DNA from 3 places in the Brevibacillus sp. TJ4 genome. Region 3 is predicted to be linked to each of the others. Evidence: a T-box and tRNA genes for the amino acid it is inferred to sense, from the RefSeq annotation. Region 3 holds a T-box; the other regions hold tRNA genes.
The links. A T-box is a leader RNA that pairs with one kind of tRNA and senses whether it is charged. The one in region 3 lies ahead of pheS (phenylalanine--tRNA ligase subunit alpha), so its partner is inferred to be a tRNA-Phe.

Region 1: it has a tRNA-Phe gene. The T-box ahead of pheS (phenylalanine--tRNA ligase subunit alpha) is inferred to sense a tRNA for this amino acid. The anticodon was not compared.
Region 2: it has a tRNA-Phe gene. The T-box ahead of pheS (phenylalanine--tRNA ligase subunit alpha) is inferred to sense a tRNA for this amino acid. The anticodon was not compared.

The regions. Positions count from the first base shown of each region.
Region 1 covers NZ_CP185865.1:3,809,248-3,812,497, forward strand. Annotated here, with positions in the region: gene ACAF76_RS18680 (hypothetical protein) at 381-737, shown strand; tRNA gene ACAF76_RS18685 (tRNA-Leu) at 855-936, opposite strand; tRNA gene ACAF76_RS18690 (tRNA-Lys) at 980-1,055, opposite strand; tRNA gene ACAF76_RS18695 (tRNA-Gln) at 1,063-1,137, opposite strand; tRNA gene ACAF76_RS18700 (tRNA-Thr) at 1,143-1,218, opposite strand; tRNA gene ACAF76_RS18705 (tRNA-Phe) at 1,233-1,308, opposite strand; tRNA gene ACAF76_RS18710 (tRNA-Asp) at 1,340-1,416, opposite strand; tRNA gene ACAF76_RS18715 (tRNA-Met) at 1,556-1,632, opposite strand; tRNA gene ACAF76_RS18720 (tRNA-Val) at 1,684-1,759, opposite strand; tRNA gene ACAF76_RS18725 (tRNA-Glu) at 1,840-1,916, opposite strand; tRNA gene ACAF76_RS18730 (tRNA-Leu) at 1,931-2,015, opposite strand; tRNA gene ACAF76_RS18735 (tRNA-Met) at 2,023-2,099, opposite strand; tRNA gene ACAF76_RS18740 (tRNA-Ser) at 2,136-2,226, opposite strand; tRNA gene ACAF76_RS18745 (tRNA-Asn) at 2,234-2,309, opposite strand; rRNA gene ACAF76_RS18750 (23S ribosomal RNA) at 2,365-3,250, opposite strand, start outside.
Region 2 covers NZ_CP185865.1:3,499,487-3,502,736, forward strand. Annotated here, with positions in the region: gene ACAF76_RS17085 (hypothetical protein) at 1-209, opposite strand, end outside; gene ACAF76_RS17090 (sigma-70 family RNA polymerase sigma factor) at 199-768, opposite strand; tRNA gene ACAF76_RS17095 (tRNA-Leu) at 1,244-1,326, opposite strand; tRNA gene ACAF76_RS17100 (tRNA-Cys) at 1,336-1,409, opposite strand; tRNA gene ACAF76_RS17105 (tRNA-Gly) at 1,572-1,647, opposite strand; tRNA gene ACAF76_RS17110 (tRNA-Gln) at 1,653-1,727, opposite strand; tRNA gene ACAF76_RS17115 (tRNA-His) at 1,741-1,816, opposite strand; tRNA gene ACAF76_RS17120 (tRNA-Trp) at 1,840-1,913, opposite strand; tRNA gene ACAF76_RS17125 (tRNA-Phe) at 1,919-1,994, opposite strand; tRNA gene ACAF76_RS17130 (tRNA-Asp) at 2,026-2,102, opposite strand; tRNA gene ACAF76_RS17135 (tRNA-Met) at 2,242-2,318, opposite strand; tRNA gene ACAF76_RS17140 (tRNA-Val) at 2,364-2,439, opposite strand; tRNA gene ACAF76_RS17145 (tRNA-Glu) at 2,501-2,577, opposite strand; tRNA gene ACAF76_RS17150 (tRNA-Ser) at 2,581-2,673, opposite strand; tRNA gene ACAF76_RS17155 (tRNA-Asn) at 2,681-2,756, opposite strand; rRNA gene ACAF76_RS17160 (23S ribosomal RNA) at 2,812-3,250, opposite strand, start outside.
Region 3 covers NZ_CP185865.1:3,109,636-3,112,885, forward strand. Annotated here, with positions in the region: gene pheT (phenylalanine--tRNA ligase subunit beta) at 1-264, opposite strand, end outside; gene pheS (phenylalanine--tRNA ligase subunit alpha) at 280-1,314, opposite strand; T-box leader at 1,372-1,618, opposite strand; gene ACAF76_RS15300 (DUF2225 domain-containing protein) at 1,731-2,456, shown strand; gene ACAF76_RS15305 (TrmH family RNA methyltransferase) at 2,453-3,250, opposite strand, start outside.

The DNA.
Region 1 (3,250 bases), 700 kb from region 3:
CCCTAGCTGCTACTTGCTGTCTTGCGCAAAACCAGTTATGAAGCATTGTTTTTCCACTGAAAAAGTTTCTTTTGTGTAAAAATATGGTAATATCAGTCATATCAGCAACGTCTCTTGCTTACACTGTACATGACTGCAGGTGTTTTTAGCTGCACTTGCGGCCAGTACAAAAGAGGCTCCCACAAGGAGCGAAGCAAACTGTCATTGTAGACCTCCTTGCTTTCGGGCTCACAAGGAAAGGTCTACTTCTTTTTGGGAAAGCATCACAAAAAGGTTAGGAAGGTTTTCATATGGCAAAAAAATACTCGCTGCCTGTATCATACTCAGCATCTATGCAGTCAGCGACCTGGTGTATTTCCCCGGGTTGCAGGTTCGGTCATTTGAATGAAACGATCGCGTTCGATAAAAACAAAATAGACTCCATTCACACTCGAAGCAATCGAAGAGAAGTCTCGATCACGGACCCTAGCACCATCGACATCATCCTCGACGATTTGGCCAAACTGGAGCTGCGTCAAAGGAAGTATGAATCAGACATGAACAAGTCTACTCGTTCTGTAACGGGGGGGAAGTATTATATCGAACTGGAGGATCGTGGTGAACTGGTCGAACTGATATATCTTTCGGGGAATTTGGTCACATTCTACGGGTATAGTACCGGGGAAACAACTGTCTACGAAATCGCAAATGATCCTGTGCTTGAGTTTCCCGGCATATTTCACTCATTGCAGGAGTAGTAGTCTCTTGCTTGTAAAAAAGAATGCCCAGTTCCATCCGTACATTCTCTCTTCGCGTATCTGGATATTTTTCCGATAAAATAAAAAAAGCCTTGATCTCTCAAGGTTTAAAGCAGATGGTGCGGGTGAAGGGACTTGAACCCCCACGGTTGCCCGCCAGAACCTAAATCTGGTGCGTCTGCCATTCCGCCACACCCGCATGTATGCTGTCAATTCGTCAATCGTCAAACGTAGATAAAAACTGGTGAGCCATGAAGGACTCGAACCTTCGACCCTCTGATTAAAAGTCAGATGCTCTACCAACTGAGCTAATGGCTCGTGAAAATGGCTGGGGTACTAGGATTCGAACCTAGGAATGACGGAGTCAAAGTCCGTTGCCTTACCGCTTGGCTATACCCCAAAAAATGGTGCCGGCGATAGGAATCGAACCCACAACCCCCTGATTACAAGTCAGGTGCTCTACCAATTGAGCTACACCGGCACAAATTATTCAAATGGTGGCTCGGGACGGAATCGAACCGCCGACACGAGGATTTTCAGTCCTCTGCTCTACCGACTGAGCTACCGAGCCTCAATTGTTATGACGACCGCCAAAAAAGAAATGGCGGAGCTGACGGGACTCGAACCCGCGACCTCCGGTGTGACAGACCGGCGTGAACTCCAACTTCACCACAGCTCCAGTGTGTACAGCATCATCTTTTCTTATGTACGAGTATGTATACTTGGCAAAAGAAAAGTGCCTACAGTGTACAAGAAGAATTATTGGTTGCACCCTGCGGGTACTACCTTTCCTTTCCGACGTAGTACGGAAAGAGTATTGGTTGCGGGAGCAGGATTTGAACCTGCGACCTTCGGGTTATGAGCCCGACGAGCTACCGAGCTGCTCCATCCCGCGACAATATGAATCTGAACCATTCTCGCCGCAATCCTAGTGCGTACAAGAAAGTGGTGGAGGCTGACGGGATCGAACCGCCGACCCTCTGCTTGTAAGGCAGATGCTCTCCCAGCTGAGCTAAGCCTCCATGCTCCCTACAAAGGACTCTCCCACATAGGTATTCTCCATTGTAGGGTATCCAAAACTGACTGCAATCATTTATGTTTTTGGTGACCCGTAGGGGATTCGAACCCCTGTATGACAGCGTGAAAGGCTGCTGTGTTAAACCGCTTCACCAACGGGCCATATGAATAGTAAATGGTGCGGTCGGCGAGACTCGAACTCGCACGGGTCGCCCCGCCACCCCCTCAAGATGGTGTGTCTGCCAATTCCACCACGACCGCAGGGTTTTGGTAGCGGCGGAGGGAATCGAACCCCCGACCTTTCGGGTATGAACCGAACGCTCTAACCAGCTGAGCTACACCGCCACATCTGTTATTTCATTACGTGAAAGGTAAAACAAATGGCGGAGAGTGAGGGATTCGAACCCTCGCTACGCTTGCGCATACTAACGGTTTAGCAAACCGTCCCCTTCGGCCTCTTGGGTAACTCTCCGTATTTATGGCTCCTCGGGACGGACTCGAACCGCCGACCGATCGGTTAACAGCCGATTGCTCTACCAACTGAGCTACCGAGGAACAAAGAAGGATTATTCCTTCAAAACTGGATCTGCATGCATGCCGTGGATTGTGTGTGGATAAGTCCTCGACCGATTAGTATTCGTCAGCTCCACGCGTTGCCGCGCTTCCACACCGAACCTATCAACCTCATCGTCTTTGAGGGGTCTTACCAGCTTGCGCTGTGGGAAGTCTCATCTTGGAGGGGGCTTCACGCTTAGATGCTTTCAGCGCTTATCCCTTCCGCACATAGCTACCCAGCTGTGCCACTGGCGTGACAACTGGTGCACCAGCGGTGCGTCCATCCCGGTCCTCTCGTACTAAGGACAGCTCTCCTCAAACTTCCTGCGCCCGCGACAGATAGGGACCGAACTGTCTCACGACGTTCTGAACCCAGCTCGCGTACCGCTTTAATGGGCGAACAGCCCAACCCTTGGGACCTACTTCAGCCCCAGGATGCGATGAGCCGACATCGAGGTGCCAAACCTCCCCGTCGATGTGGACTCTTGGGGGAGATAAGCCTGTTATCCCCAGGGTAGCTTTTATCCGTTGAGCGATGGCCCTTCCATGCGGAACCACCGGATCACTAAGCCCGACTTTCGTCCCTGCTCGACTTGTAGGTCTCGCAGTCAAGCTCCCTTCTGCCTTTACACTCTACGAATGATTTCCGACCATTCTGAGGGAACCTTTGGGCGCCTCCGTTACCTTTTGGGAGGCGACCGCCCCAGTCAAACTGCCCACCTGGCATGGTCCTCTCGCCCGATAAGGGCGACGAGTTAGAAACTCCGTACATCAAGGGTGGTATCCCACCGACAGCTCCACAGAGGCTGGCGCCCCTGCTTCAAAGCTTCCCACCTATCCTGTACATGATGCACAAAGTTCCAATACCAGGCTACAGTAAAGCTCCATGGGGTCTTTCCGTCTTGTCGCGGGTAACCTGCATCTTCACAGGTATTATGATT
Region 2 (3,250 bases), 390 kb from region 3:
GCCATAGCACTGACGATTACAGTTTTCCGTGTATTTTTTTTCATCACGATCTCATCCCTTTTCATTAAATTGGATTGAATGGTTCCTGATCTCATTTTGAACAGGAGACGATGGTAGATTCGCTCTTTGGAGGCTTTGTCAGTAAGCTCCAAATTGGCAAGCAAGTTGGTTAGGTCGGAAAATTCATCTACATTCTTCCTATTTTTCATATTGAAACCCTCCTTTTTCCAGTTCCTGTTGCAGCTTCTTTAGACATCTGTAAAGGACTACACCGATATTTGAACCGCTGACTCCGAGCAGGTCAGCAATTTCCGCGTTTTTCAACCCCGCCGCATACTTCATGCCAATAATATTGCGTTCCTTATCGCTTAGCTTTGCCAGAGCCTTGTACAAGATTTCGTTGCTGTCATCAAGGATGACAACTTCTTCTGGAGTTGACCTTGGTAAAATCACGTCCAGAATGGAGTCCAGAGAAAAGGTGGCCCTTTTTTTCTGTGAGCGGAAGTAATCAGTTACAGCGTTTCTAACAATCGCAAACAACCAAACTTCAAAATTGGACTTTTGTGGCGAGTAGCTGTTGTATTTTGAAATCACTACTTCAAATACATGACTGCAAATCTCTTCCGCATCATAGTGGTTATTGATACGGTAGCAAATATATTTGTAGACACGGCTATAGTACGCATCGTAGATCGCTGTAAATTTTTCTTCTGACATGATCCCTTTTTGAAGATCACGAATATTGCTGTGGCTGATTCCTGTATTCACATTAGAAACCTCCAACTATTTCCCCTCCCCTCACTTGCTAAGATGCAACTAACAAGACAAATTGCGCAATTTGCTGTGGTTGTATGAGCCTCACATTAGTTAATACGGAAATTGAATCATTTTATTAACAAATTGGTTTTTATTTTCGCTTGGAAATAGTCAGCTTAACGAAATCATCGTAAGCGATGAAACACACTTCTTGGATCGGAGAAAGGTCGCAAGGGCGGGATTCCACACCGTGATGCTCGTAAACGTGGTCGTAGAGAAGAGGACGAAAGGAAGGAGAAACGTAGGCGCGGCATTTGCAAGGAACAGGTCCGCATTGTTGTAGCGTATGGGCGAAATGACAATATCACCAGACCGGCTCACTTGGAGTACAGTTCCAATATTTATTCAGCCAATACAATGAATGAAGATATAAAAAAATAAAAAAAGCCCATTAGAATTCTATCTAATGGACTGTTTGTTGTTAATATGGTGCCGGTAGAGGGACTTGAACCCCCACGGTTTCCCTCACGATTTTGAGTCGCGCGCGTCTGCCAATTCCGCCATACCGGCCTATTCAGATGGAGGAGGCACCCGGATTCGAACCGGGGATAAGGGTTTTGCAGACCCGTGCCTTACCCCTTGGCTATGCCTCCATAGATACATGTAAAAGATGGAGCGGACGACGGGTCTCGCTTCGCTGGCGTCTCTTCCTCGAGATCCCTCTTGGAAAAGCCAGATCAGAAGTACCCGTGCACTTACCCGCTTATTCACTTCAGGGTAAACCCGGTACGGGTGAGAGACCCTGTGAATACTTATGGAGCGGACGACGGGTCTCGAACCCGCGACCTTCGCCTTGGCAAGGCGACGCTCTACCAATTGAGCTACGTCCGCATAAATGGCTGGGGCACTAGGATTCGAACCTAGGCATGACGGAGTCAAAGTCCGTTGCCTTACCGCTTGGCTATGCCCCAATAGAGTTAATAATGGGGCGATCGATGGGACTTGAACCCACGAATGCCGGAGCCACAATCCGGTGCGTTAACCACTTCGCCACGACCGCCATGGTAAATGCCTATCCAAAAGTGGCAGGGGCAGTAGGAATCGAACCCACACCAAAGGTTTTGGAGACCTTCGTTCTACCGTTAAACTATGCCCCTGTACATGGTGGCTCGGGACGGAATCGAACCGCCGACACGAGGATTTTCAGTCCTCTGCTCTACCGACTGAGCTACCGAGCCTCATATAAATACCGCCATTGCAGAAAAGAAATGGCGGAGCTGACGGGACTCGAACCCGCGACCTCCGGTGTGACAGACCGGCGTGAACTCCAACTTCACCACAGCTCCAGATGTTTTTGGAAATTTCGCTATTAAGACAACAGTGCATCTGCACGACGCAGTACAGAAAGAGTATTGGTTGCACCCTGCGGGTACTACCTTCCTTTCTGAACAATGATGCCTAATCGACGTAGTACAGAAAGAGTATTGGTTGCGGGAGCAGGATTTGAACCTGCGACCTTCGGGTTATGAGCCCGACGAGCTACCGAGCTGCTCCATCCCGCGACGATATGATCCACTTCCCAGTGCACTCGTTCGTGTACAAGGATATGGTGGAGGCTGACGGGATCGAACCGCCGACCCTCTGCTTGTAAGGCAGATGCTCTCCCAGCTGAGCTAAGCCTCCCAAACAGAATGTGGTTGGGAATCCCCACAAAGGAACTTTCCACTCGCTTTGTGGGGAGGTATGGTGACCCGTAGGGGATTCGAACCCCTGTATGACAGCGTGAAAGGCTGCTGTGTTAAACCGCTTCACCAACGGGCCATATGGCGGATGGAGTGGGATTTGAACCCACGAGACGAGTTATCCCCGTCTACACGATTTCCAATCGTGCTCCTTCGGCCTCTCGGACATCCATCCATAACTATGGCTCCTCGGGACGGACTCGAACCGCCGACCGATCGGTTAACAGCCGATTGCTCTACCAACTGAGCTACCGAGGAACAAGGAAGGATTATTCCTTCAAAACTGGATCTGCATGCATGCTGTAGATTGTGTGTGGATAAGTCCTCGACCGATTAGTATTCGTCAGCTCCACGCGTTGCCGCGCTTCCACACCGAACCTATCAACCTCATCGTCTTTGAGGGGTCTTACCAGCTTGCGCTGTGGGAAGTCTCATCTTGGAGGGGGCTTCACGCTTAGATGCTTTCAGCGCTTATCCCTTCCGCACATAGCTACCCAGCTGTGCCACTGGCGTGACAACTGGTGCACCAGCGGTGCGTCCATCCCGGTCCTCTCGTACTAAGGACAGCTCTCCTCAAACTTCCTGCGCCCGCGACAGATAGGGACCGAACTGTCTCACGACGTTCTGAACCCAGCTCGCGTACCGCTTTAATGGGCGAACAGCCCAACCCTTGGGACCTACTTCAGCCCCAGGATGCGATGAGCCGACATCGAGGTGCCAAACCTCCCCGTCGATGTGGACTCTTGGGGGAG
Region 3 (3,250 bases):
CCCTTGGGCCACATTCGCCGCTCCACAGACGATTTGCAAATCCTCTTCCTGCCCGACATCGACGATGCAGACATTCAAGCGGTCCGCGTCCGGGTGTTTGCTGCGTTCTTTTACATAACCGATCACCGCACCGGATACTCCGGCGTTGCGCGACTCCACCGCGTCTACCTCGACGCCGCTTGCAGTCAGCTTTTCCGCCAGCTCCTGGGGCGTGACGTCATGCAGATCGACATATTCTGATAACCATTGGTACGATACTTTCATCTTCGCTCTCCTCTCTTACGCTCGGTTGAACTGACGCAGGAAACGAACGTCATTGGTATAAAAATGGCGGATGTCCTCCACCCCGTATTTCAGCATGGCAATCCGTTCTACACCCATGCCAAAGGCAAAACCGCTGACTTCCTGCGGATCGTAGCCAGCCATTTCCAGCACGCGCGGATGGACCATTCCGGAGCCGAGAATTTCGATCCAGCCCGTCTGCTTGCAGACGCGGCATCCTTCACCGCCGCACTTGAAGCACTGCAGGTCAACCTCGGCGCTCGGTTCGGTGAACGGGAAGAAGCTGGGGCGCAGCCTTACTTGCTGGTTGGGTCCGAACATTTTCCGGGCGAAGGTGAGCAAGGTGCCTTTCAGGTCGCTCATGCCGATTCCTTTTGCGACGACCAGCCCTTCAATCTGGGTAAATTGGTGGGAGTGTGTAGCGTCGTCGTCATCGCGGCGGTATACTTTCCCCGGGCAGATGATTTTCACAGGCGTCTTGCCTTCCTTTTTCAGCATGGTGCGCGCCTGTACAGGAGACGTGTGGGTGCGCAGCAAAATTTCATCCGTGATGTAAAAGGAGTCTTGCATGTCGCGTGCCGGATGATCCTTCGGCAGATTGAGCATTTCAAAGTTGAAGTGATCGAGTTCCACCTCAGGCCCTTCGGCAATCTCAAAGCCCATCCCGATGAAGATGTCTTCGATCTCCTCGATGATGCGCGAGAGCGGATGCATCGTCCCGGCCGGCACCGGTCTGCCTGGCAGGGTGACATCGATCGTCTGCGACGCCAGCTTGGCGTTCAAGACAGCTTGTTCGAGGTCTTGTTGTTTACTGGCAAACGCTTTTTCCAGCGCTTCCCGCACCTCGTTTACGAGTTGTCCGACAAGTGGACGCTCTTCCGGCGAGAGGCTGCCCATTCCCCGCAAAAGCTCGGTCAACTCCCCTTTTTTGCCCAGGTACTTGACGCGCAAGTCCTGGAGTTGTGCCGAATCCGTCACCTGGTCCATTTGGCCGAGTGCCGCATTCTTCATTTCTTGCAACCTTGTTTGCACGCTGAATCGCTCCTTTTTGGTGATTGTCTTGCCTTAAAAAAAAGAAAAACCCGCCCCAGAAGGGACGAGTTACTTTTTCTCGCGGTACCACCCTTGTTAGGCAAAAAAACGGATTTCTTGCCTCACTTCAGACATTGGTAACGGGAATGACCCGGCTGCTCCTACTGCGTCCAAACAGAACGGTTCAGAGTGCTGCTCAGGAGTGAATTCGGCAGCTACTGTGCTTGAAGATGCTTTCAGTCTGTGGCATCTTCTCCCTGAAAAGCCGTAGTTCCTGCTTACTAGTCTCCGTCATCGCTTTACGTTATAATTAGAACCGATTATAGCGCAACCAGAATCAACTTTCAATTCTTCTCCCGCAAATATGTGTCCCATCGCAGTACATCGAACCGACATCCAGAAAGGGGATTTTTCGAATGATTGAAAAAGCATCCGCGCTGTACGATAAAACCGTCACATGCCCCCATTGCGAAACGCCTTTTACGACCAAGCGAATCCGCAGCGGCAGTTTGACAGTGGCACACCGCGACAGCGACTTCTGTACCCATTTCAAGGAACAGGCACTCAATCCGATTCTCTACTCTGTCAGTGTATGTCCCCAATGCGGCTTTGCCTTTAACGACCAGTTTCAGAAAACATTGACTCTTTCACAGGCGCAGGAAGTCCAGCAGAAAATAACAGCCAAGTGGACGCCCAAAGAATTCGGATCAGTCCGCCAACGGATCGAGGCGATCGTCAGCTACAAGCTGGCCATCTTCGCCGCGGAGTTGACGAATCAGCCTCATTCCGTCAAAGCAGGGCTGTACCTGCGACTCGCCTGGCTCTACCGCTTCGAAGCGAACGAAGCCGAAGAAATCCGCTTTATCCGCATGGCTGCTGCGGAATACGAAGAGTCCTACATACATTCGGATTACATGCGCACGGACAAGGAAATGTCGGAAGTCAGACTGATGTACCTGCTTGGCGAACTGTACCGCCGTCTGGGTGAATTCGATCAGGCCATCCGCTATTTCGGCAAGGCACTGTCATTTCGCAACCAGACGATTGAAAGCGGTATTTTGCGAATGGCACAGGACCAGTGGCAAATCGCTCGCGAAGAGTACAAGCAAAAGACGGGAATGGAAAGTCCGCAGCTCGACTAGATCGTCCGGTCTGTCTGCTTTCTCCGCGCTTCATAGATCAATATGCCAGCCGCAACTGCTGCATTGAGCGACTCTGCGCGACCGTAGATCGGGATGTACAGCTTTTCGTCAGCACGATCCATCATTGCTTTGGATACGCCTCTGCCCTCGTTGCCGATGACGATGGCCGTCTTGCCTGAATAGGTAGCCATATCATAGGGAGAGCTGCCTTCGCTGATGGCAGTGACGAGCAGTTTTCCCCCCAGCGACTTCCACTGGTCGGCCAATTCCGGCAGTGACATGGAGAAAATAGGCAGTCGGAATATGGCTCCCATCGTGGAACGAATCACTTTTCCGTTGTACAAGTCGACGCTGCCTTTGCCCAAAACAACAGCGTCTACTCCCGCCGCCTCGGCAGTCCTGAGGATTGTTCCGAGGTTTCCCGGGTCCTGGATTTCATCGAGCAGCAGCAAAAGCAGCTGGTCCCCTTCGGCAAGACGCTGGGTCAGCCAGGAGTCCCAGTCACCGTCTCTTCGCTTTACCTCAGCCACGATGCCTTGCGGTGACTTCGTCTCGGAGAGCTTGGCGAGCACAGCCTCCGATGCCGTCAGGATTTGCAGCCCACCCTCGTGTTCGGCCATGGCGCGCTGGCAAGCCGGATCGATAGCGCGCTGCGGATCGTACAGCACCGTCACCACTTTGGCTCCGCTGTTGAACGCCTCTTCGACCAGGTGCGCACCTTCGACGAGATAGCGCTTTTGCGCTTCTCTCCCCTTTTTCTCCAATAGCTGATGCAGCCTTTTGACCAGCGGATT